Regions from separate parts of the Dactylosporangium sp. McL0621 genome, predicted to be linked through region 1. Evidence: riboswitches for the same ligand, from Rfam matches in the RefSeq annotation. Region 1 holds a riboswitch; each other region holds the start of a gene.
The links. A riboswitch is a leader RNA that binds a small molecule or an ion and turns the genes downstream of it on or off. The one in region 1 is predicted to bind cyclic di-AMP.
Positions count from the first base shown of each region.

Region 2: another riboswitch for cyclic di-AMP. It lies ahead of ACPPVO_RS45715 (NlpC/P60 family protein); the one in region 1 lies ahead of ACPPVO_RS53050 (hypothetical protein).
Region 3: another riboswitch for cyclic di-AMP. It lies ahead of ACPPVO_RS06255 (NlpC/P60 family protein); the one in region 1 lies ahead of ACPPVO_RS53050 (hypothetical protein).

Region 1 is NZ_CP188259.1:11,206,744-11,214,561, reverse strand. Features, by position in the region: gene ACPPVO_RS53065 (TetR/AcrR family transcriptional regulator C-terminal domain-containing protein) at 1-159, opposite strand, end outside; gene ACPPVO_RS53060 (FAD-dependent monooxygenase) at 227-1,396, shown strand; gene ACPPVO_RS53055 (diguanylate cyclase domain-containing protein) at 1,476-3,020, shown strand; cyclic di-AMP (ydaO/yuaA leader) riboswitch at 3,091-3,233, shown strand; gene ACPPVO_RS53050 (hypothetical protein) at 3,403-4,131, shown strand; gene ACPPVO_RS53045 (hypothetical protein) at 4,205-4,477, opposite strand; gene ACPPVO_RS53040 (SigE family RNA polymerase sigma factor) at 4,474-4,989, opposite strand; gene ACPPVO_RS53035 (polyprenyl synthetase family protein) at 5,238-6,272, opposite strand; gene dnaG (DNA primase) at 6,648-7,818, shown strand, end outside.
Region 2 is NZ_CP188259.1:9,644,425-9,652,242, reverse strand. Features, by position in the region: gene ACPPVO_RS45755 (ABC-2 transporter permease) at 1-217, shown strand, start outside; gene ACPPVO_RS45750 (hypothetical protein) at 205-327, opposite strand; gene ACPPVO_RS45745 (STAS domain-containing protein) at 362-709, opposite strand; gene ACPPVO_RS45740 (SpoIIE family protein phosphatase) at 711-3,137, opposite strand; gene ACPPVO_RS45735 (alpha/beta fold hydrolase) at 3,141-3,947, opposite strand; gene ACPPVO_RS45730 (DUF1269 domain-containing protein) at 4,103-4,609, shown strand; gene ACPPVO_RS45725 (MFS transporter) at 4,671-5,537, shown strand; gene ACPPVO_RS45720 (hypothetical protein) at 5,519-5,770, shown strand; cyclic di-AMP (ydaO/yuaA leader) riboswitch at 5,888-6,045, shown strand; gene ACPPVO_RS45715 (NlpC/P60 family protein) at 6,053-7,051, shown strand; gene ACPPVO_RS45710 (pentapeptide repeat-containing protein) at 7,130-7,726, opposite strand; gene ACPPVO_RS45705 (patatin-like phospholipase family protein) at 7,788-7,818, shown strand, end outside.
Region 3 is NZ_CP188259.1:1,361,425-1,369,242, forward strand. Features, by position in the region: gene ACPPVO_RS06230 (glycoside hydrolase family 16 protein) at 1-189, shown strand, start outside; gene ACPPVO_RS06235 (NAD-dependent epimerase/dehydratase family protein) at 469-1,461, shown strand; gene ACPPVO_RS06240 (sigma-70 family RNA polymerase sigma factor) at 1,840-2,763, shown strand; gene ACPPVO_RS06245 (hypothetical protein) at 2,952-3,365, opposite strand; gene ACPPVO_RS06250 (methyltransferase domain-containing protein) at 3,420-4,202, opposite strand; gene ACPPVO_RS06255 (NlpC/P60 family protein) at 4,258-5,172, opposite strand; cyclic di-AMP (ydaO/yuaA leader) riboswitch at 5,214-5,375, opposite strand; gene ACPPVO_RS06260 (ABC transporter ATP-binding protein) at 5,677-6,411, shown strand; gene ACPPVO_RS06265 (ABC transporter ATP-binding protein) at 6,586-7,353, shown strand; gene ACPPVO_RS06270 (AMP-dependent synthetase/ligase) at 7,350-7,818, shown strand, end outside.

The DNA.
Region 1 (7,818 bases):
CAGCGCGGTCAGCGCCTTCGTGGCCGTCGCCATGGCCACGCCGTAGGTCCGCATGAGCTCGCGCGTGGACGGGACGCGGTCGCCCGGGCGCAGGTCGCCCGCGGCGATGGCGGTGCGGATCCGCGCGACGATGCGCTGGGAAGGGGGCTCGGGCTGCACTAGTGCACACCCTACCGTCGCTCGCGCATCGTTGAGCGCCCGGACGCGGTGTTCGTACGGTGTACGCATGACGAGGGTACTGATCTGCGGCGCGAGCATCGCCGGGAACGCCGTGGCCGCGCCGCTGGCCCGCGCCGGGTGCGAGGTGACGGTCGTCGAACGGGCGCCGGGGATCCGGGCCGGCGGGTACGCCGTCGACATCCGCGGGGTGGCGCTCGAGGTCGCCGAGCGCATGGGACTCGCGGCGCCGGCGCGGGAGTGCGGTACCGACACCGAAGGGACGAGCTTCGTCGACGGCAGCGGCCGGCGGATCGCCACGCTGCCGCTCGGGTTCGGGGTGCTCGACCCCGCCGACATCGAGATCATGAAGGGCGACCTCACCCGGCTGCTGCACGCGGAGGTGCCCGCGGGGGTCGAGTGGATCTTCGGGGACACGGTGGCCGAGGTGCACGGGGGCGACACCGTGACGGTCCGGCTCGCGAGCGGCGGCGTGCGGGAGTTCGACTACGTGGTCGGCGCGGACGGCATCCATTCGCGCATCCGGGAGCTGGCGTTCGGGCCTTCGCAGCGGTACCTGCACCACCTCGGCAGCGTCAGCGCGGTCTTCACGGCCCCGAACGAACTGGGCATCGAGCGCTGGCAGCTGGTGTACTCGATGCCGGGCCGGGTGGTGAGCGTCAAGACCGACCGGGGCTCGGACACGGTGAAGGTGACGCTGCTGTACGGCGGCCCGATGCCCCCGCGCGACCGCGCCGAGCGGGTGCGCGGCGTCGAGGCGGCGTTCGCCGGGGCCGGGTGGGTCGTACCGCGGCTGCTGGAGCTGATGCGGGCCGCACCCGACCTCTACGTGGCGCCGAACGCCCAGGTCAGGATGCCCGGCTGGACGGCCGGGCGGGTCGCGCTCGTCGGCGACGCCGGCTACGCCCCCTCCTCGCTCACCGGGCAGGGCACCGGCATGGCGCTCGTGGGGGCGTACCTGCTGGCCGGGCTCATCGCGCGGAACGCGGACCTGGCCGGGTACGACCGCGACCTGCGCGAGTTCGTCGACGTCAACCAACGCGCCGCGCTCATGCCGGCCCGGGCCTTCGCGCCGAAGTCCGAGCTCGCCGTGCGGCTGCAGCACCTCAGCATCCGCATGCTGCCGTACCTGCCGGGGCGGAACCTCATGATCGCGGCGATGACCCGCGAGGCGCGCCGCGCGGCCGGCGCCCTGACACTGCCCGCAGTAATCTCCTGACCCCAAAGGGTTTACTTCAGATCCGGTTTGATGCGTCGATGTAGGGGTGCAAGGTCGGCCGGACCCGGGTAGGCGCGCGATGGGTGATCGTGATGCGGCGATGGCCGCCATCCGCTCCGTGTACCTCATCACCGGCCGCATCAACACCGGCACCACGCTCGCCGAGACCCTCCAGCTGATCGTGGACGCGGTGGTCGACGGCATCGGGTTCGCCGTCGCCGTGGTCAACTACCTGCACCCCGAGGGCGAGTACGAGGCGGTCGCGCTCGCCGGCTCCGAGGAGGCGCGCGCGACGCTGCTCGGGGCGCGCTACCCGGCCGAGGTGCTCGACGAGTACCTCGAACGCGCGGAGGCCTGGGGGCAGCTGCGGTACCTCCCGCACGAGCGGCACAGCGCCCACATCCACTCCTGGGTGCCCGACGAGGTGCCCGGCGGCGACGGCGTGCCCGAGGAGGAGCGCTGGCACCCGCTCGACGCCCTGTTCGCGCCGCTGCGGGCGCCCGACGGCGAGCTGGTGGGCATCCTCGGCGTCGACCTGCCCGCCGACGGGCGCCGGCCCGGGCCGCTGCAGCGCGAGCTGCTCGAGATGCTCGCCGCGCAGGCGGGCATCGCGATCAACAACGCCAACCTGGTCGAGGCCCTGCAGCGGGAGCGCCGGCACCTCGCGGCCAGCGAAGAGGCCTTCCGGCTGGCCTTCACCGGCGCCGGTACCGGCATGTGCATGATCGGCGTCGACGGCGCGACCCAGGCCCGGCTGACCCGCGTCAACCCCGCCCTGTGCGAGCTGCTCGGCCGGGCCGAGGCCGAGCTGCTCGAGCGGCCCGTCGCCGACCTGCTGCACCCCGACGACCTCGACCTGGCCCGGCTCGCCTTCGCCGCCGCGACGACCGGCAAGGGCATCCCGGTGCGCGACTACGAGATCCGCTGCGTGCGCGGCGACGGCGCCGTGATCTGGGTCGCCACGACGCTCTCGCTCGTGGCCGGGCCGCCCGCCTTCGGCATCCTGCAGGTGCAGGACATCACCGGGCGCAAGGCCGCCGAGGCCGACCTGGTGCGCCGCGCGTCCCTGGACCCGCTCACCGGCCTGGCCAACCGCGACGCCCTGGCGTCCCCCCTGGCCGCCGCGGTGCGCCGCGCCCGCGCCGGGCGGGGCGACAGCGCGCTGCTCTTCTGTGACCTCGACGACTTCAAGTCGGTGAACGACACGCTCGGCCACGACGCCGGGGACGCGGTGCTCATCGCCGTGGCCCAGCGGCTGTGCGCGCTCGTGCGGCCCGGCGACACCGTGGCCCGCCTCGGCGGCGACGAGTTCGTGGTGCTGACCGAGGACGTGGCCGGCCTCGACGCGGCCGGGGTGGCCGCGCTCGTCGACCGGGTCGAGCGCGCGGTCGCGGCGCCGGTGGTGCACGACGGGCACGTGCTGCGGGTGCGCGTCAGCGTCGGGGCGGCCGTGATCGATGCCACGGTGGGGGATGCGGGCGCGGCCCTGCGAACCGCCGATCGGGCGATGTACCAGGTGAAAGGCTACCGCCACGGGCGCGGGATGACCGATCGGGTGACAGCGCACGGTGAGCGTTCCGGTGCACCGGGTGGTATGCCATTGGTCCGGCTGGCCGAGGGCTGAACGGCCGGTTAGTGTCGGATGGTCTGCCGCGGTCGACGCACCCCGAACAGCGGGGTCACCGCGCAGGCGCCGTCGAGCCGCGCCGTCCACTTCGGCGTCGCGGGCCGGGGACCCATCGCAGTCCTTGGGGTGTATCCGTGACCGAGTCACGGTAGGGCGAATCCTCCCGTCCGAACCCGTCAGCTAACCCGGTAGGCGGCACCGGAAGGAGAACCACGCGTGCTCGTCGACGCCCTGTGTCGTCTGTCTCCCGGACGGGTGATCGCCAGGACCTGAGCCTGGCCTGTCACACCCGTTGACCGTTCGCCGCCGCCGCGCGATCCCTTTGGCACCACGGGATCGTGCCGATGGCGCGCGCCCGCATCCGTCCGAGGAACCCATCTTGCTGAAACCGCTGTCGCTCAAACCATTGCCACGCCAGTTCCAGCCCCGGCATCGCCGGGCCCTGCAACCAGTCAAGCCCGCGGTCGTGTCGGCCGTCATCCTGTCCGCAACGCTGCTCGCGTCCGGCTCGGCCGGCCGCTCCGCCGCCGGCCCGCCCGGTTCGCCGGTCGCCGTCGCCGCGGCCCCCGCGCCCGCCTACGCCCGGGACGCCTCGCTCGTCGTGACCGAGCTCGACGGGCAGGCCACGCTCGGCGACGCGCCCGCGCCGGCCACGCCGCCGCCGCCCGCCCGGCCGCGGCCGGTCGCCGGGCTGGACCAGACCCAGATGAACAACGCCGCCGCCATCGTCAAGCAGGGCCGCGCCCAGGGCGTGCCGGACAAGGGCCTCGTCGTCGCGGTGGCCACCGCGATGCAGGAGAGCGACCTGTACAACGTGGCGAGCCCGACCGTCCCGTCCTCGATGAAGCTGCCGCACGACGCCGTCTCGACCGACCACGACTCGATCGGGCTGTTCCAGCAGCGCGCGAGCCAGGGCTGGGGCAGCGTGCCGGAGCTCATGGACCCGGCGCACTCGGCGATGCTGTTCTTCAACGCGCTCGCCCGGGTGCCGGGCTGGCAGGGGATGAGCGTCACGGGTGCCGCGCAGGCGGTGCAGCGCTCCGCGTTCCCGGGGGCGTACCAGAAGCACGCCGACCGGGCCGGGCAGGTGGTCGCGGCTATCGCCTGATTTTTCTCAGAGCTACCGCGGCGTCCGCGGTGGTCCGGACCGTAACTCCCGTGGCCTCACCGTCCGCCGTTGGTCACGGCGGTTCCCGGCCGGTGGCCGGTGAGGTTTCGGGCGGGGAAGCGGCCGGTACCGGGGTCGACGCGGGCGCAGGCGGGACCGGGGCCCGGGGGGCGTTGAGGGCGAGCGTCGTCACGACGGTCAGCGCGAGCGCGGTCGCGGCGCCGGCGGTCGCGGTCCGCCGAAACCGGCGCCGGCGGCCGTCGGCGACCACGCGGGCCAGGTCGACGCGGGAGGCCGGGGCCTCGTCACCGCCGTGCATGAGGCGCCGCAGCTGCCGGTCGTTCATCGTGTCCTCCCCGCGTCCAAAGGGTCCTCGAGCAGGCGCCGCATCGTGGCGAGCGCGGCCGAGGTCTGGCTCTTGACCGTGCCCGGGGCGCAGCGCAGGACCCGCGCGGTCTGCTCGACGGACATGTCGCAGAAGAACCGCAGCACCAGTACCGCGCGCTGGCGGTGCGGCAGCCGCGCGAGCGCCGCGTGCAGCTCCAGCCCTTCCGGTACACCTTCCAGCGCGACGTCCTCGGCGCACCGCTCCGGCAGCCGGTCGACGGGCGACTCCCGCGCCGCCCAGCCGCGGCGCCGCTCGTCGATGAAGCGGTGGACGAGGACCGTGCGCACGTACGCGTCGACGTTCCCGGCCCGCCGGATGCGCCGCCAGCGCACGTACACGTCGGTCAGGGTGCGCTGGACGATGTCGTCGCCGCGGGTCCAGTCGCCGCACAGCAGGTACGCGGCGCGGCGCAGCCCGGGCAGTCGTTCCCGTACGAACTCGTGAAACTCATCCTCGATGGCGTCGGCCATACCCCTTAGGCGTCGGCGGGGCCCGGAACGGTTCGGCGGTTGCGGCGGGTCTTGTGCTTTACCGCGCGGTCGCGCGGGTCCGTGCTTACCGCGCGGCCTTGTGCTTTACCGCGCGGTCGCGCGGGTCCGTGTTTGCCGCGCGGCCTTGTGCTTTACCGTGCGGTCGCGCGGGTCCGTGCTTGCCGCGCGGGTCTTGTGCTTTACCGCGCGGTCGCGCGGGTCTGTGCTTGCCGCGCGGGTCTTGTGCTTTACCGCGCGGTCGCGGTGGCTCGGCGGGCCAGGGCGACCAGCTCGGCCACGGCGGCGGGGGAGGGCGAGGCGAGATCGAGCGTGAGCAGCGCCTGGGAGAGCAGCTCGTCGGCCTGGCGGCGGCACCACTCGCGGGCGCCGGACTGCTCGATGGTCTTCGCGGCGCGCTCCAGGTCGGCGTCGCTCAGGCGGGTGCGGCCCTCGAAGAGCGCGGCCAGCTCGTCGGCGCCGGCCGCGATCGCCGCCGCGACCGGCAGCGAGCGGCGCCGGCGGCGCAGGTCGGGCCCGATGCCCGCGAGGTCCTCGGTGAACTGCACGGCCAGGCCCAGGCGCACGCCGAACAGCCGCAGCCGCTCGACCTGGGCCGGGTCGCCGCCGCCCGCGGCCGCGCCGAGGGCGCACGCGCAGCCGAACAGGGCGCCGGTGCGCTGCTCGACCATGGCCAGGGTGTCGCGCAGCAGGTCGGTGCGCTCCTCGCCGGCCGGGGTCGCGCCCGGGCGGGTGTCGCGCAGGGCCAGGGAGGCGTGCTGGCCGTGCAGGAGCTCCTGCACGGTATCGCCCAGCACGCGCAGCATCGCCCGGTCGGGGCTCGCCTGTCCGGACCGCTGCCGGATGCGCGCGGGGCTGCTGCGGGTGGGGTCGCCGGTGGCGATCACGTCGAAGGCCAGCGCCAGCAGCGCCTCACCGCCCAGCGAGGCGGGCTCGGCGCCGACCACGCCCCAGGCGGTACCGTCGGCGTGCTCGTCGACCAGGTCGCGGCGGATGGCCGACCAGTGGTGCATGAGCTCGACCGCGACCGCGGAGGGCACGGCGTCGTGCGGGTCGCCGCCGACCGCGTCCGCGCAGACCAGGGTCAGGGCGCTGCGCACCGAGACCGCCGGCGCGTCCACCCCGCCCCAGGTGAGGTGGTGCCAGCCCAGCTGCAGCTCGGCGACCTCCCGCGACGGCTCGGGCAGCCGCCCGATCGCCGTGCGCAGGGGCGGGTCGACAAGCCTCCCGGCCCAGCGCAGCACGTCGTCCGTGGTCCTCAGCACGATGACCACCGCGGTCGCACCACCCATCGCAAATCGCACAGTCAGCGGGTACTGGAAGATCGGGCCGCGCCGATGCGGCCGCCGGGCTCTCGTGAGCCTGGTCAAGTATGCCGGTGCCGCCGGGCGGACATGCCGGATTCCGCAATGGAGGGGTCATGTGGCGAAGACCGCGGTCGCCCGTACGGTGCGTGTCGGGACAAAATCCGCGTGTCGCGCCGCCGGTCGTGCTGGGTCCACAGTAGATGGTCCGGTCCAGGGCCATAGGGCCGCACCTTCGCGCCGGGTGCCGCCCGGAGGGGCGGTGCGGCCGCGCGAGTCGTAAATTGTCGTAGCCGCGAGGCAGGATAGGCGTGGACGGACTGGGGGAGGTGGCGGTTGGCCGGCAAGATCAAGGACGAGGACATCGCCCTGGTCCGGGAGCGCACGTCGATCGAGGACGTGATCTCCGAGCACGTCACGCTGCGTTCGGCGGGCGGCGGCAATCTCAAGGGGCTGTGCCCGTTCCACGACGAGAAGACCGCCTCCTTCAACGTCTCACCGACCCGCAACGTGTACTTCTGCCACGGCTGCGGCGCCGGTGGCGACGCGATCAAGTTCCTGATGGACCACGATCACCTCTCGTTCGTGGAGTCCGTCGAACGGCTCGCGTCCCGGGCCGGGCTGCAGCTGCACTACGTCGAGGCCGGCAGCGCGCCGGTGCGGCCCAGTGGCCAGAAGCACCGGCTCATCGCCGCGCACGCCGAGGCCGCGCGCTTCTACGCCGAGCAGCTCGGCACGCCCGGGGCCCGCAAGGCGCGCGAGTTCCTCGCGCAGCGCGGGTTCAGCAAGGAGGCGGCCGAGCGCTACGGGTGCGGCTTCGCGCCCGAGGGCTGGGACAACCTCGCCAAGCACCTGCGGGTGAAGGGGTTCTCGGCGACCGAGCTGACCACCGCCGGGCTGTGCCGCGAGGGGCGCTCCGGCGGGCTCATCGACCGGTTCCGGCGCCGGCTGGTCTGGCCGATCAAGGACATCGCGGGCGAGGTCATCGGCTTCGGCGCGCGGAAGCTGTTCGACGACGATGACGGGCCGAAGTACCTCAACACGCCCGAGTCGCCCCTGTACAAGAAGTCGCACGTGCTCTACGGCATCGACCAGGCCAAGCGCGAGATCGCCAAGCAGAGCCGGGTCGTCATCGTGGAGGGCTACACCGACGTGATGGCCTGTCACCTGGCCGGCGTGCCGGTGGCCGTGGCGACCTGCGGCACCGCGTTCGGCGGCGACCACATCTCGGTGCTGCGGCGGCTGCTCATGGACGCCGACGGCTACGGCGGGGAGATCATCTTCACCTTCGACGGCGACGCCGCCGGGCAGAAGGCGGCGCTGCGCGCGTTCGAGGACGACCAGCGCTTCGTCGCCCAGACGTTCATCGCCGTCGGGCCCGACAACATGGACCCCTGCGAGCTGCGCCTGGCCAAGGGTGACGCGGCCGTGCGGGACCTGGTCGCCGACCGGCAGCCGCTGCTCGACTTCGCGCTCCGCTCGGTCATCCAGCGCTTCGACCTCGACA
Region 2 (7,818 bases), 1.6 Mb from region 1:
GTTCCCGCTGTTCATCCGGTTCGGGTACACCCGCGTCAGCGTGCTGGGCACGGTGCTGCCCCTCGCGCTGGTCATGATGGCCGTCATCAAGCTGAACCTGTCCGTCGCGGCGCTTGTCGACTGGGTGCCGATGCTCTGGCCGCTGGGAGCCGCCCTCATCGCCGGCTCGGCCGTGGTGGCCGTGATCCTCGACCGGCGCACGCTTCAGATTCTGTGAATGGTGTACCAGCACAGCGCGCCGGCCCCGCCGGCCGCGACGAACGCGCCGAGCAGCGCGGGCCAGGCCGGCCACAGCCGGTGCCGGGCCGCGAGCCAGAGCGCATTCATGATGGTCGCCGGGAAACCGCCGGCGCGCCCCTGGTCATTCGGTTATCGCGGCCAGGGCCGTGTCGACGTCCTCGGACAGCAGTTCCGGCAGGAAGCCGATCAGGTCGAGGGTGAAGCGCACCATCCCGTCGGGCGGCGCGGCCACGCGCACCGGGGCGCCCCGGTCGCCGAACGCGGTCACCACGCGGTCCAGGCACAGCAGCCCCGCGCTGTCGAGGAAGGTCGTCTCGGTGAGGTCGACGACCACGCCGCTGGCGGCGCGCACGCTCATGAGCACGTCGCGCTCCACGAGCGGGGCGGTCGCGTGGTCGATGTCGCCGAGCAGCTGGACGACCTCGCAGCCGCCCGTGGAGTACACCCGGACCTGACGCTCCCCGTCCATGTCACCGCCTCTCGCCGCCGGTGCGGCGTCGCATCAGGACCGTGGTGCCGCTGGTACCGCGGTCGATCACGAGCTCGTCCATGAGGCGCCCGATCAGCGCCAGGCCCCGGCCCCGCTGCAGCGCCGCGCGCGGCGGGCGCCACTGGCCGGTGTCGCTCACCCGCACGGCGATCGTGTCGCCGTCGACCTGCGCGAGGACGGCCACGCCGCGGGTCTCGTCGAGGCCGTGCCCGTGCTCGATCGAGTTCGCCACGGCCTCGGCGGTGGCCAGGACCACGCCGAAGCGGTCGTACTCGCCGACGCCCTGGGCCGCGAGCCACGCGTCGAGGGCCGCGCGGAAGCCCGCGAGGGCGTGCATGCGCGCCGGTACCTCGGCCCGGAACGACGGCGCGTCGGCGTAGTCGAGCGCGAGCAGGCACATGTCGTCGTGGCCGCCGCCGCCCGGCAGCATGGCGTCGCTGAGCTCGGTCGCCAGCGAGCCCAGCGGGGTCTGCCAGTGCTCGGCGGCCGCGGCCGCGAGCCGGTCCAGGCCGTGGTGGAAGCGCTCGCCGCGGCGTTCGACGAGGCCGTCGGTGTAGAGCACCAGGCGCGACCCGCGCGGCACGGTCAGCACCGCCTCGCTGCGCGCCCGCCCGGCGGCCGTCGCGCCCAGCGGCCCGGAGCGCGCCTCCCACAGGAAGCTCGGCACCCCGCCCGGCTCCACGAGCAGCGGCGGCGGGTGCCCGGCGCAGGCGTACCGCAGCTCCCCGCTGTCCAGCGCCAGCTCGGCGTACGCGAGCGTGGTCATCTGCCCGGCCGCGAAGTGCGAGACGAAGTCGTCCATGTGCCGCAGTACCTCGGCCGGCCCGTCGTGGGCGGTCGCGAGGGCGCGCACGGCGCTGCGCAGCTGCCCCATCGCGCTCGCGGCGCGCAGGCCCCGGCCGACCACGTCGCCGACGACGATCCCGACGCTCTCGGCGGAGGTGGCGAAGACGTCGTACCAGTCCCCGCCCACCTCGAGCGTGTGCACCGCGGGCCGGTAGGCGGTCACCACGTGGTAGCGCGGGTCGACCGGCCAGTCGCCGCTGAGCATGCTGCGCTGCAGGGTGTGCGCCACCTCGCGGTCCCGCTCGGCCAGGCGCGCGTTGTCCAGCGACAGCCCGGCCCGGTCGGCGAGGTCGGCCAGGAACTCCGGCCCGACGTGCCCCGTCCCGGCCACGTCGCCCCCGGCGAGCAGCAGCGTGCCGAGTATCGCGTTGCGGGCCCGCAGCGGCAGCACCATGGCCCGGTCGCCGTCGGCCGCGATCAGCGGCACCGCGGCCAGGGTCCCGGCCCGCCCGGCCGCGTGCACCGAGGCGAGCACGTCGTTCGGGATCGTCCAGCCGCCGCCCGGCCGCCGGGGCGCGGCCGCCCGCCAGGCCGGCTCCCCGGCCGGGTCGCCGGCGGCGTCGAGGTCGATCTGGGCGTAGGCGGCGACGTCGGGCACGAGCAGCTCCACGAGCCGCGTCGCGCGGCCGGCGAACCCGACCGTCTCGTCGAGGTCGCGGCTGAGCCGGGCCAGGAAGCCCGACTGCCACGCCCGCCGCGTCGTCTCCTGCAGCAGCCGGATGCGCTCCAGCGCCTGCCCGGCCTGGCGGCCGATGGTGCGCATCAGCTCGATCTCGTCCTCGCCGAACGTGCGCGGGCGCGTGGGCTCGGGCGCGAACACGAACGACACCACCCCGAGCACCCGCTGGTCGGCGAGCAGGGGAGTGACCAGGCGCAGGCCGCCGTCGTCCTCGGCGTACCGGACGACGTCGAGCAGCGCCGCCGCGCGCGCCTCCGGGGCCTGGTCGTCGAGCGACAGCAGATCCTCGGCGTCGCCGAGCGGGCGCAGCGCCGCCTGCGCCGGGTCGATGAGCCACACCCGGGTCGCGGTCGCCGCGAACGCCTCCTCGCCGACCTGCACGATCGGCTCGACGATCTCCTCGGCGCGCTCGACCGCGGCGCAGCGCACCACCATCTTCTGCAGCAGCCGGATCCGCGTGGCGTTGCGCTCGGCGCTGCGGCGCTCCTCGAGCAGTTGCCGCTCGTACATGCGGCGCTCCTTCGCGTCGAACACCGTCATCCGCACGAGCGCCTGGCTGCCGGCCGGGCCCGCGCGCAGGGCCGCGTTCACGAATGCGTCGAGCTTCGTGCCGTCGGCCTTGCGGAACTCCGCCGCCGCCTCGCGGACCTCGCCCTGCATGTGCAGCAGCGGCGCCAGGTGCGTCTCGTGCCAGATGCGGCTGCCGGGCGCGTAGAACTCGTGCACGCGCCGGCCGGCCAGTTGCTCGCGGCGGTAGCCGGTCCACTGCAGGAACGTGCGGTTCGCGCGCACGATGGTGCCGTCGGGCAGCAGCGTGAGGTACCCGCACGGCGCGCTGTCGTAGAGGTCCTCGGCGTTCTCCTCGGGCAGCGGCTCCGCCACGCCTCAGCCCGTCCGGAGGAAACCGCTGATCGCGGCGAAGGTCTCCTCGGGCGCGCTGAGGTTCGGGCAGTGGCCGGTCGCGTCGAGCACGACCAGCGTGCTGCCGGGGATGTTGGCGTTGCAGTACGCGCCCACCTCACGCGGCGCGATGACGTCCTCGGAGCACTGCAGGATCAGCGTCGGCACGCTCACCTTGCCCAGGTCCGCGCGGTTGTCGGAGCGGAAGGTCACCTCGGCGAACTGCCGCGCGATGGCCGGATCGGTGCGGCAGAAGCTGTTCGTCAGCTCCTCGCCGAGCTCCGGGCGGTCGGCGTTGCCCATGATGACCGGGGCCATCGCCGAGGACCAGCCGAGATAGTTGCTGTCGAGGCTCTCGAGCAGCTCGTCGATCTCGTTCGCGCTGAAGCCCCCGTAGTAGCCCTCGTCGTCGATGTACCGCGGGGAAGGCCCGACGAGCACGAGCCCGGAGAACCGGTCCGGCTCGGCGTTCGCGGCCAGCAGGCCCATCATCGCGGCGACCGAGTGCCCGACGAACACGACCCCGTGCAGGTCGAGCTCGTGGAGGAGCTCCAGCAGATCGTCGGCGTAGCCGCCGAGGGTGGAGTAGCGCTGCGGGTCGAAGGCCTTCAGGTCGGAGCCGCCGGCGCCGACGTGGTCGAAGAGCACGACGCGGTGTTGGCCGGCGAAGCGGGGCGCGACGAACCGCCACATGTTCTGGTCGCAGCCGAAGCCGTGTGCGAACACGATCGCCGGGGCGGCGGCGTTCTCGGGGCCGAGGAGCCTCACGTTGTTACGCAGCACTGCGCTCACGGCCAGTGACGTTACTAGCGCCCGCCGTGCGCGAACAAGGGGTCAGAGGGCTATTGCCCGCGATCGGGGCGGCGGTCATCTCCGCCGGGCGAGGCGGCCGGGCCGCGGCTCGAAGACCGTTGCAGGGCAAGGACGGTCAACTAGGAGGAGGCACCATGAGTGAACTCGTGGCGATCGGCTATCCCGATCTGGCCACCGCGAACTCGGCCCGTGAAAGGATCATCGAGCTGCAGCGCCAGGGGCTGATCACCGTGCGCGACGCCGCGGTGGTCGAGGCCGGCCGTGACGGCAAGGTCAAGCTGCACCAGTCGACGAGCATGGCCGGCGTCGGGGCGGCCGGCGGGGCGCTGTGGGGCGGCCTCATCGGCCTGCTGTTCTTCGCCCCGTTCATCGGCATGGCGGTCGGCGCGGCCGCGGGCGGCGTCGCCGGCAAGTTCACCGACACCGGGGTGGACGACAAGTTCATGAAGGACGTCGGCTCGGCGCTCGAGCCCGGTAACGCGGCCCTGTTCCTGCTCGTCGACCAGATCACCGTCGACAAGGTCGTGGCGGAGATGGAGCCGTACCACCTCGGCGGCCGCCTCCTGCACAGCTCGCTCAGCAGCGAGGCCGAGCAGCGTCTCCGCGACGCGCTCGAGGCGGCCCGCCTGGCGCGGGTCTGACCGTTCGGCGGGCCCCGGACCGGCCGTGTCCGATCCGGGGTTCGCCGATCGTCGTGATGGCGTGACCGTCATCGCCGTGTTCTTCCTCAACGGCCTCACGCTGTCGACGTACATCGTGCGGGCCCCCTCGTTCAAGGCCGGGTACCACCTCACCGACGGCCGCTTCGGCCTCACCGGCCTGCTGTTCGCGCTCGCCGCCATCGCGTGCATGCAGCTCGTCGGCCCCCTCACCGCCCGCGTCGGCGCCCGGGCGATCCTGCGGGTCACCCTCGCCGTCATGCCGGTGCTGCTGGCCGGCCTCGCCGTCGCGCCCGGCCCGTGGTGGTTCACCGCCGGCACGGCGCTGCTCGGCGCGGTCCACGGCACCACCGACGCCGCGATGAACGCGCTCGCGGTCGCCGTCGAGCGCGGGGCGGGCCGGCCCATCCTCAACGGCTGCCACGCCGGCTGGAGCATCAGCGCGGTCGTGGCCTCGCTGTCCACGGCCGTCCTGGCCCACGCGGGCGTGTCGCTGGCCGTGCACGCGGTCACGGCGGGCGCTCTGCTCCTGGCCGCCGGTCTGGTACTCGGGCCACGCCTGCCGGACCCGCCGGGCGCCGCGGCGCCGTCGTCCGCGCGGGCCGCCTGGAGCCGCCCGCTGCTCGTGCTCGGCCTGACCGCGACGGCGCTCATGATCTGCGAGGGCGGCGCGCTCGGCTGGGGCGGCATATTCCTGCACGACGTGCGGCACGCGACGCTCGGCCTCGCCGCGATGGGGATCACCGCGTACACCGGCGGCCAGACCCTCGGGCGGCTCACCGGCGACCGGCTCACCGCCCGCTGGGGGCCGGCCCGCTGTTCCGCCTCGGCGTCGCCGTCGCCGCGACCGGCCTCGCGACCGCGGTGCTGGCCCCGCACCCGGGCGCCGCGGTGGCGGGGTTCGCCCTGACCGGCCTCGGCTCGTCGGTGCTGATCCCGCTCACCTTCAGCGCGGTGGGACGGCTGCCCGGCCCCGAGCCCGCGGTCCTCGTCGCCCGGCTGACCACCTTCATGTACGCCGGCATCCTGCTCGGGCCGGCCCTGATCGGCTGGTCGGCGGAGTTCGTCGGGCTGGCGGCCACGATGACGGCCCTGGTACCGCTGCTGCTCAGCGCCGCCTACGGATCTTTGAGTCTGCGTTAAGTGTTGCTTAGATCGGGGACTGTGCGGTTCCGCCGCCGAGATGTTCTCGTTACGTTTGGTCCAGTCGGCCGGCAGTCGCCGCCCACCCCCTGGGCGGCCCGGGCCGGCGCCGCCGAGTCGTACGAAGGGCCTGGGAGCAGGCGCGACGCACGAGCCGGGGACCCACTTGGGGCTCGCCCCGTGGGGTGAATCCGCGCCCGTCAAGGTCGCGGTAGGGCGCACCTTCCTCCCGCCCGAACCCGTCAGCTAACCCGGTAGGCGGTCCGGAAGAAGGACGCTGCCGTGTTCAACGGACGAACGGCACTGCGCTCGCTGCTCATCGGGGTGGCGGTCGCGGCGATGGTCGCGCCGGCGTGTGCCGCACACGCCGACCCGACCCATGAGGAGCTGCAGGCCCAGATCGACCAGGGCAACCGGGACCTCGAGCTCATCGTCGAGCAGTACAACAAGATCAACGGCGATCTGGAGGCCACCCAGGCCTCGATCAAGCAGCTGGAGACCGACCTCCAGCCGCTGCAGGCGAGCATGGACGCGGCCCGCGCCACCGCCGACCAGATCGCGGTCAACGCCTACAAGACCGGTGGCAACCTCAACACCTGGTCGCTGATGCTCGGCGCCAGCTCCTCGGACGGGTTCTTCGACCGGGTCGGCACGCTGCAGCAGATATCCCGCAACCAGCAGGCGGACCTCGCCAAGTACACGACCGCGAAGTCCGGCGTCGACACCGAGCAGAAGCGCCTCAACGAGACCCTGGCGGCGCAGAGCCGGCAGAAGGCCGACATCGAGGGGCGGCGCAAGCAGATCGAGGGCAACATCGTCAAGCTCGACGAGATGCAGCGCAAGGCCGACGCCGCCGCGGCGGCCGCGGCCGCCAAGGCCAAGACGCCGACGAAGACCACGACGTCGAACCCGAACCCGGGTCCGCCGCCGGCCGTCTCCGGCGCGGCGGGCAAGGCGGTCAACTACGCGTGGGCCCAGCTCGGCAAGAAGTACGTCTTCGGCGCCGCCGGCCCGAACACCTTCGACTGCTCCGGCCTGACCATGATGGCGTGGAAGGCGGCCGGCGTCTCGCTGCCGCACAACGCCGCGCAGCAGTGGGGCAAGGTCCGGCACATCACGCGGAGCCAGCTGGCCCCCGGTGACCTGGTGTTCTACAACGGCCTCGGGCACGTGGGCATCTACATCGGCAACAACCAGATCATCCACGCGCCGAACAGCCGGACCGTGGTGAAGGTGGCCCCCATCGACATCGACTCGCTGTACGGCTACGGCCGCCCCTGACGGGTCGCATGTCACCACCGCCGCGGACCCCCGCTCCACCCCGAGAGGGATGACGAGCGGGGGTTTCCGGCGTGCCGCTCAGGCACCCAGGTGGCCCTCGCAGGTGCCGTCGGTGGACTTGGTGCCGTCGGGGCAGACCGAGTTCACCCACGACGTGCCGCCGAGGCGGGCGCCGCCCAGCCGGGCGCCGCGCAGGTTGGAGGCCTCGAACGTGGCCCCGGTCAGGTCGGCGCCGCGCAGGTCGGCCGCGGCCAGGTCGGTGCGCAGGAACGACACCGCGTGCAGGTCGGCGTCGCGCAGGGTCGCGTTCTGCAGGCCGACGTCGGTCAGTGAGCTGTCGCGCAGTACCGCGCCGCCCAGGTCGGCCCGGGTCAGCTTCACCTGGCTCAGCTGCGCCGAGCGGGCCGTGGCGCGGCTCAGGTCGGCGCCGTAGAGGTCGGCGCTCGTGATGGCCGCGTCCTGCAGCGTGGCCCGGTGCAGGTTGGCGCAGCGCAGCGGGCGGTCCAGGTCGAAGGCGGTGACCGTCCGGCCACTGAGGTCGGCGGCGCTCGGGGTGGTGCAGCGGGGGCCGTGCGCCGGGTCCGGGCCGCCGCCGCCGCCGTACCAGGTCAGGGCGGCCGCGGCGAGCCCGAGGCCGATGATCGACAGCCCGCCGACGGTCCGCGCGGTCGGCATGACTCGATCTTCCGCGCGTCCGGGCGGTGTGCCGGGTGAGCGGATGGGTTACCTTCCGGTAATGACGAAAGCGCTGGTGCTCGGCGGCGGCG
Region 3 (7,818 bases), 2.9 Mb from region 1:
CCGGCCACCCCGGCGCCGGTCACCAAACCGTCCACAAGGGAGGGCGCGATGCCGGCCGGCCCGCCGTCGAACCGGCACTGGTCGCTGTGGCTGGCCATGTCCGCGGTGGTGACGGCGGCCTTTGCGCTCTTCGCCCTGGTAATCCACAAGACGCGCCCGCACCGCCCGAAGTCCTCGCACCGCGCATAAAGGCTTCAAGACGTCAATGGCACGCCGCGTCGAGTTAGGAATAACGGTACGCAACAACGAACCAGGACCACGCTTACACGTTGCGGGAGCGCAAGCTCCCGCCGCCATCGGCCGAGCGTCGTTTGGCAGCCCCAAAGTCCAGGTAAGCCGACATAAACCCCGTCAGGCGAAAAATCCGAAATGTCCGATCACGGAGTGTCGGACCATTTCGTCTCACAGCGGATCCGCCCGACGCGAAACGCCCTGTCCAACCCGCGCCCGACAGCAAATCATCGGCCGATGAGAATCCTCGTACTCGGTGGCACCGTCTTCCTCGGCCGCGCCGTCGCGCGGCGTGCGCTCGACGCCGGCCACGACGTGGTCTGCGCCGCCCGCGGCGAGTCCGGCACGCCCGTCGAGGGCGCCGCCTTCGTGCGGGCCGACCGCGACCGCCCCGACGGCCTCGACGCCGTCACGGGCGAGTTCGACGCGGTCGTCGACGTCGGCCGGCACCCGCTGCACGTCCGGCACGCCGTCGCCGCGCTCGCCGGTCGCGTCGGGCACTACACGTTCGTCTCCAGTTGCTCCGCGTACTCCGACGCCGAGACCCCCGGTCAGACCGCCGGCGCCGCGCCGCTGCTCCCGGCCGACTTCGACGCGGACCCCTGGACCGACGCGGAGTCGTACGGGCGGGCCAAGGTCGCCTGCGAGCGCCTCGCCGCGGACGGGTTCGGCGCCGACCGGACGTTCCTGCTGCGGGCCGGGATGATCGTCGGGCCGGAGGACCCCACGTACCGGTTCGAGTACTGGGTGCGCCGGGCGCTGCGCGGCGGGGAGGTGCTCGCTCCGGGCGGGCCGGACGAGGTGGTGCAGCTCGTGGACGTGCGCGACCTCGCCGAGTGGATCGTGGACGCGGCCGGGGCCGGGCTCGCGGGCGCGTTCGACGGGATCGGCGCGCCGATGAGCCGGGCGGCGTTCCATGCCGGCTTTGCCGAAGGCGCGGGTGTACCGCAGCAGCTCACCTGGGTCGACCAGGACTTCCTGCTCGAACGCGAGGTCGCCCCGTGGGCCGGGCCGCGCTCGCTGCCCTTCTGGCTGCCCCTGCCGGAGTACGCGGGGTTCCTCAGCCGGGACGTCACCCCGTCCCTGGCCGCCGGCCTGCGCACGCGGCCGCTGGACGAGACCGTCCGGGACACCGTCGCCGCAATTCGTGACGCACCCCACATCGATGCGAAGAACGGACTGGGTATCGAAGAAGAGGCGCAGTTGTTGCGGGAATGGCACGAGCGGTAAGCATCACGTCGCCCGCCGGTGGGAAAACGCTGTCGTGTGCCCGACCCTTGCCGATAACCACCGTGCCCGAGCAGCGTCCGCCGTCCCCCGCGCGGGCGTTCCCAGGGAACTCACAGCGAATTCAGGCGTCTGACGGGCAGGTAGAGCACGTATCACTTGTTGCAACCGAAGCGAACCGGAGCAGTCTCCCGAGCGTCTAGGTAAGTGGTGCAACTCTCAGGGGTCGTCACCGAATCGCCCCTGAGGGCGGAATTCGGAAGGCGCTTTGACTGTTGTGTAGGGGGCATACCCGGGGGGCACCCGTTTTAGCAGGGTGGAACGGGGAAGGCGAAGGATGGAGCGGGGAGGGGCCCGAAGGTGGAGAACGTGAAAGTGGAGATGCGAACCGACACAGGCGCCGAGGAGCGTGACCTGGTCGGCGTGTACCTGCATGAGATCTCCCGCACGCCGCTGCTCGACGCCGCTTCTGAGGTCGAGCTGTCCAAGGCGGTCGAGGCTGGGCTCTACGCCGAGCACCTACTCGACAGCGACGAGATCCCCGACGGCGTGACGGCCGCGGAGCTGCACCGCCTTGTGGCGGACGGCGAGCGGGCGAAGGACCGGTTCATCCGGGCCAACCTGCGTCTCGTGGTGTCGATCGCGCGGCGTTACGTGCGGTCCGGCATGCCGATGCTCGACCTGATCCAGGAGGGCAACACCGGCCTCGTGCGGGCCGTCGAGAAGTTCGACTACGTGCGTGGATACAAGTTCTCGACATATGCGACGTGGTGGATCCGCCAGGCGATCAGCCGGGCGATCGCGCAGCAGGAGCGCACGGTCCGGCTCCCGGTGCACCTCGTCGAGGACGTCAACCGCATGCGCAACGTCGCGCGGCAGCTCACCCGTGAGCTGGGCAACGACCCGGAGCCGGAGCAGCTGGCCACCGCGCTCGGGGTGCCCGTCGAGCGGGTGCACGAGCTCATGCGCTGGTCGCAGGACACCGTGTCGCTCGACACCCCGGTGGGTGACGACGGCGACACCAACCTGGGCGACCTGGTCGCGGACTCCGACGCCCCGTCGCCGGAGGACGTGGTCCTGGCCGCGCTGGAGCGCCAGCGGATCGAGGGCCTGCTCAACCACCTCGACGACCGTTCGGCCGGCATCATGCGGGCCCGCTACGGCCTCGAGGACGGCCGCGAGCACTCGCTGACCGAGGTCGCTTCGCGGTTCTCGCTGTCCCGCGAGCGCATCCGCCAGCTGGAGATCCAGGCGCTCGGCCGGCTGCGCGAGCTGGCCCGGGCCGAGGGGCTCCAAGCCGCCTAGCCAACCGACAGGCCGCCCAACCCAACGACAGGCCGCCCAACCAAACGACGGGCCGTCCAACCAACGACGGGTCGCCCAGCCAACGCCAGGCCACCTGGCCAAACGACAGGCCGCTCAGCCAAAAGGCAGCCCAACTCAAGACGGCGAAAGGCCCCGGGTCGATGAGGACCCGGGGCCTTTGTCTGCTCCTAGTACGGGTCGCCGCACACCTTCCACGCCCCGCTCTCCTTGAGCAGCTCGAACGTGTGCTTGGACTTGCCGCTGCTCCTGTACGTCACGCTGGCGTCGATCGACGCCGTCTCGGTGCCGTTGTCGTTGCTGTAGGAGCCGCCCCAGCCCAGGTCGTGCCCGGTGACCGGGTCCTTCTTGACGTACGTGTCGAAGGCCTCCGGCCCGTACTGCCGCTGCGCCGAGGAGCACAGCATGTCGTAGGCGGCCTGCGTCCTACCCGACTCGAGGGCGGTCAGGAAGTCCCCGGCCGCGGCCTTGGGCGCCTTCGTGGCGCTGTTGACGATGAAGTACAGCCCGGCCGCGCCGCCCCCGCAACACAGCAGGAAGGCGCCGATCGCGCTGAAAATAATGATCTTCCAGGTTTTGCTCACGCGCGCCAGCGTAGGAACGCCGGGCCCGCCGAGATGTAAACCACCCGACGCGGATCATGGCCGATGGGCGACCACGAAGAGGCGCGGGAACGGCAGGATCGTGCCGAACGGCTCGCGCGGGTACAGCCGCCGCAGTTCGGTCCGGATGTCCGCACTGAACTCCTCGAGGTCCTCGCCCGACAGTGCGTCGAGGTAAGGGCGCAGCCCGGTGCCCTTGAACCACTCGAACACGGGGTCGTCGCCCGGCAGCACGTGGTAATAGGTCGTCTCCCACGCGTCGACGGTGAGCCCGGCCGCGCAGAGCAGCCGCACGTACTCGGCCGCGTCGAGCACCGGTGTCGCCGAGCGCGGCCCGGTCGCCCCCAGCGCGCCCGCGAGCCCGGGCGCCCACCGCTCCCGGGCGGCCACGCCGGCCAGGCCCGGGTCGAAGCCGGGGCTCGGCACCTGGAACGCGAGGGTGCCGCCGTCGTCCAGCGCGGCCGCCCAGCGCGGCAGCAGCGTCTCGTGGTCGTCGACCCACTGCAGCGAGGCGTTGGCCACGATGACGTCGAGGGAGCCGCGCTGGGGCCGCCACCCGGCCGCGTCGGCGAGCTGGAAGGTCAGCTGGGCGGTGCGCCGCTCATCGGCGGCCGTGATCATCGACGGCGAGGAGTCCAGACCCAGGATCGCCGCGTCGGGCCAGCGCTGGGCGAGCGTCGCGGTCATCGTGCCGGGGCCGCAGCCCACGTCGACGACGGCGACCGCGGAGGTCGTCGGGATGCGGGCGACGAGCTCGCGGAACGGCCGGGCGCGCTCCTCGGCGAAGCGCTCGTACTGCTGAGGGTCCCAGGAAGCCATGGTGCCAATGATGAAGGGCCGCCCTTCGAAAAGAGCGGCCCTTCGCGACGCGGCGTTACTTGACGCGGCCGTACCCGTAGATGCTGTCGACGCTGACCGATGCATACCGCACGACGTCACCGGTGTGCGGCGCGTGGATGATCGTGTCGTTGCCGACGTAGATGCCGACGTGGCCGAGGCCGTTGTAGAAGACGAGGTCGCCCGGGGCCAGCGCGCTGCGCGGGATGTGGGCCACCTTGCTCCACTGGCTGGCGGCGTTGTGCGGCAGGCTCACACCCGCGGCCGCCCATGCGGCCATCGTCAGGCCGGAGCAGTCGAACGAGTTCGGACCGGCGGCGCCGTACACGTACGGCTTGCCGAGCTTGCTCTTGGCGTAGTTCACCGCGGCGCCGGCGTTGCCGGAGACGGCCGGCAGGGTGCCCGGGTTGTAGTTCGCCCCGGTGACCTTGGTGCTGCCGGCGTTCTTGGCCTTCTTCTGCAGATCCTCGAGCTTCTTGACGTCGCCCTCGATCTGCTTGCGCTGGTTCTCGAAGTCGGCCTTCTGCGTGTTCTGGGTCGCGATCGTCTGGTCCAGGGTGGCCTTGGCCGCCCGGTACTCCTCGATGCTCTTCTGCTGCTGATGCGTGATCTGCTGCAGCATCGACATCTGGTCGATCAGTGAGCCCGACGACGTCGCGTTCAGTATGGCGTTGAGGTTGCGCAGCTTGCCGTTGCTCTTGAACGCCTCGATCGCGATCGCCTGGACGCCGTCGTTGGCCGCGGTCACGTGCTTCTCGAGGTCGGCGGCCTTCGCCTGCGAGTCGGCGATGTCGATGTTGAGCTTGTTCCACGACTCGATCGTGGCCTCGAGGTCCTTGTTCTGCTTGTCGAGCTGGGCCTCGATCTCGGCCAGCGACGGGTCGGCGTGCGCGACCGTGGCGGGTGCGAGCACGGCGAGTGACAGGAACCCGATCAGCAGGGTCCGCAGCACCGACCGGCAGGCACGATGTCCAGTGGACAAGGGAGGGTAGACCCTTCTGCACCAACCGCCTACCGGGTTAGCTGACGGGTTCGGGCGGGAAGAGAAGCGCCCTACCGCAGCGTCGCGGATTCACCCCGAATTGCGTGGGTCCCCGGTTCGACGCGCGCGCCCGAGGGCGGGTGCGCGCGGGTTCGATTCGGCGGCGCTTGCCCGGCGCCATCCGGGGTGGACGGCGGACTGCCGAGCAGGCCAGGGCCTAACTTAACGTGATCACCCCTCGGGCGGAAGGCGTGCGCCCCCCTCGATATCTAATAACCTAAAAGTCCGGATTACTACCGGTTCATCGGCGGTACCACACCGTGACTTTGGTGCCGGACGGTTACGAATTCGGGACTTGATTCCTCCTCTGGAGCGGGTTAAATACACGTAACTTCTTACACCGCCGGTGCAAATAGTTCGGGGGTCCGCAACGTGCTACGGGTCCAGAACCTCGAGGTCGTCTACGACGACGTGATGCTGGTGTTACGGGGCGTGAGCCTCGACGTCCCGGAGGGCCGGATCGTCGCCCTCCTCGGCGCGAACGGCGCCGGCAAGACCACGCTGCTGCGGGCGCTGTCCGGCCTGCTCGGCGTGCACGACGGGGCCGTCACCCGCGGCAGCGTCACCCTCGGCGACAGGCCCATCCACCGCCTGCGCCCGGCCGCCATCGTCCGGCGCGGGATCAGCCAGGTCATGGAGGGCCGGCGCACCTTCGCCGAGCTCACCGTCGAGGAGAACCTGCGGCTGGGGGCCCACACCCGCCGCCGCGGCGTGGCCGAGGCGATGGAGCGCATGTACACGCTCTTCCCCGTGCTCAAGGAGCGGCGCGGCGCCGTCGCCGGCTACCTCTCCGGCGGCGAGCAGCAGATGCTCGCGATGGGCCGGGCGCTCATGTCCGACCCGGTCTACCTGCTGCTGGACGAGCCGAGCCTGGGCCTGGCCCCGCGCCTGGTCGAGCAGGTGCGCGACCTGATCGTGGAGATCAACCGGGCCGGCACCGCCGTGCTGCTGGTCGAGCAGAACGCGACAATGGCGCTGTCCGTGGCCGAGCACGGCTACGTGCTGGAGAACGGCAAGGTCGTGCTGGACAAGCCGGCCGCGGAGCTGCTCGCCGACGACGACATCCGCGAGTTCTACCTCGGCTCGCACGCGGCCCACTCGTTCCGCGACGTCAAGCACTACAAGCGCCGCAAGCGGTGGTTGTCATGAGCGGTCCGGAGCGCAGCGGAGGGGCCGCTCATCATGAAGCTCAGCTCTCGTCCTGCCGTTACCGGAGCGAAGCGGAGGTGACGGCATGAGCGGTCCGGAGCGCAGCGGAGGGGCCGCTCATCATGAAGCTCAGCTCTCGTCATGCCGTTACCGGAGCGAAGCGGAGGTGACGGCATGAGCGATGTGCTGACGTTCCGTGATGTGCGGCTGAGCTTCGCCGGGGTCAAGGCCATCAACGGGGTCGACTTCACCGTCGGCGCCGACGAGCTCTTCGCCGTGATCGGCCCCAACGGCGCCGGGAAGACGTCCATCTTCAACGTGATCTCCGGGGTGTACCGCCCGCAGGAGGGCCGGGTCCTGCTCGGCGACACCGACATCACCGGCGCGCGCCCGGACAAGGTGGCCCGGCTCGGCGTCGCCCGCACCTTCCAGAACGTCGAGCTGTTCCGCCAGCTCACGGTCGTGGAGAACCTGATGCTCGGCCGGCACCACCACATGCGCTACGGCACCCTGGCCGCCATCGCCTGGGTCGGCCGGGCCCGCCGCGAGGAGCTGGCCAACCGGGCCCGGGTCGAGGAGATCGTCGACTTCCTCGAGCTCGCCCAGTGGCGCCGGATGCCGGTCGGGCTGCTGCCCTACGGCGTACAGAAGCGGGTGGAGCTCGGCCGGGCCCTGGCCATGGAGCCGCGGCTGCTGCTGCTGGACGAGCCGGTCGCCGGGATGAACCTCGAGGAGACCGAGGACATGGCCCGGTACATCCTCGACATCCGCGACGAGCTGGGCATCCCGATGATCCTCGTCGAGCACGACATGGGCCTGGTCATGGACCTCGCCGACCGGGTGCTGGTGGTCGACTTCGGCGTGCCGGTCGCGTGCGGCACCCCGAAAGAGGTCCAGCAGAACCCGGACGTGATCCGGGCGTACCTGGGGGAGACGAAATGACAATCGCCACCCTCGTGCGCGACCGGGCCGGCCGGACCCCGGACGCGGTCGCGCTGCGGGAGAAGCACCGCGGGATCTGGCGCGAGATCACCTGGCGGGAGTACTGGGATTCGGCGCAGTCGGTCGCGCACGCGCTGCGCGGGCTCGGCGTCGGCCCTGGCGACCGCGTCGCGATCCTGGCCGAGAACCGGCCCGAGTGGCTCTACGCCGACGTGGCCACGGTGGCGTTGCGGGCCGCGACCGTCGGGCTCTACCCGACCAGCCCGGCCGGCGACGTCGGCTACCTGCTGGCCCACAGCGACGCGAAGGTGCTCATCGCCGAGGACCAGGAGCAGGTGGACAAGGCCCTGGCGGTGCTGGGGGAGTGCCCGCAGCTGCAGCGGATCGTGTACCTCGACCCGAAGGGCATCCGCAACCGGTACCAGAACGACCGCCTGCTGTCGTGGGACGACATGCTGGCCGACG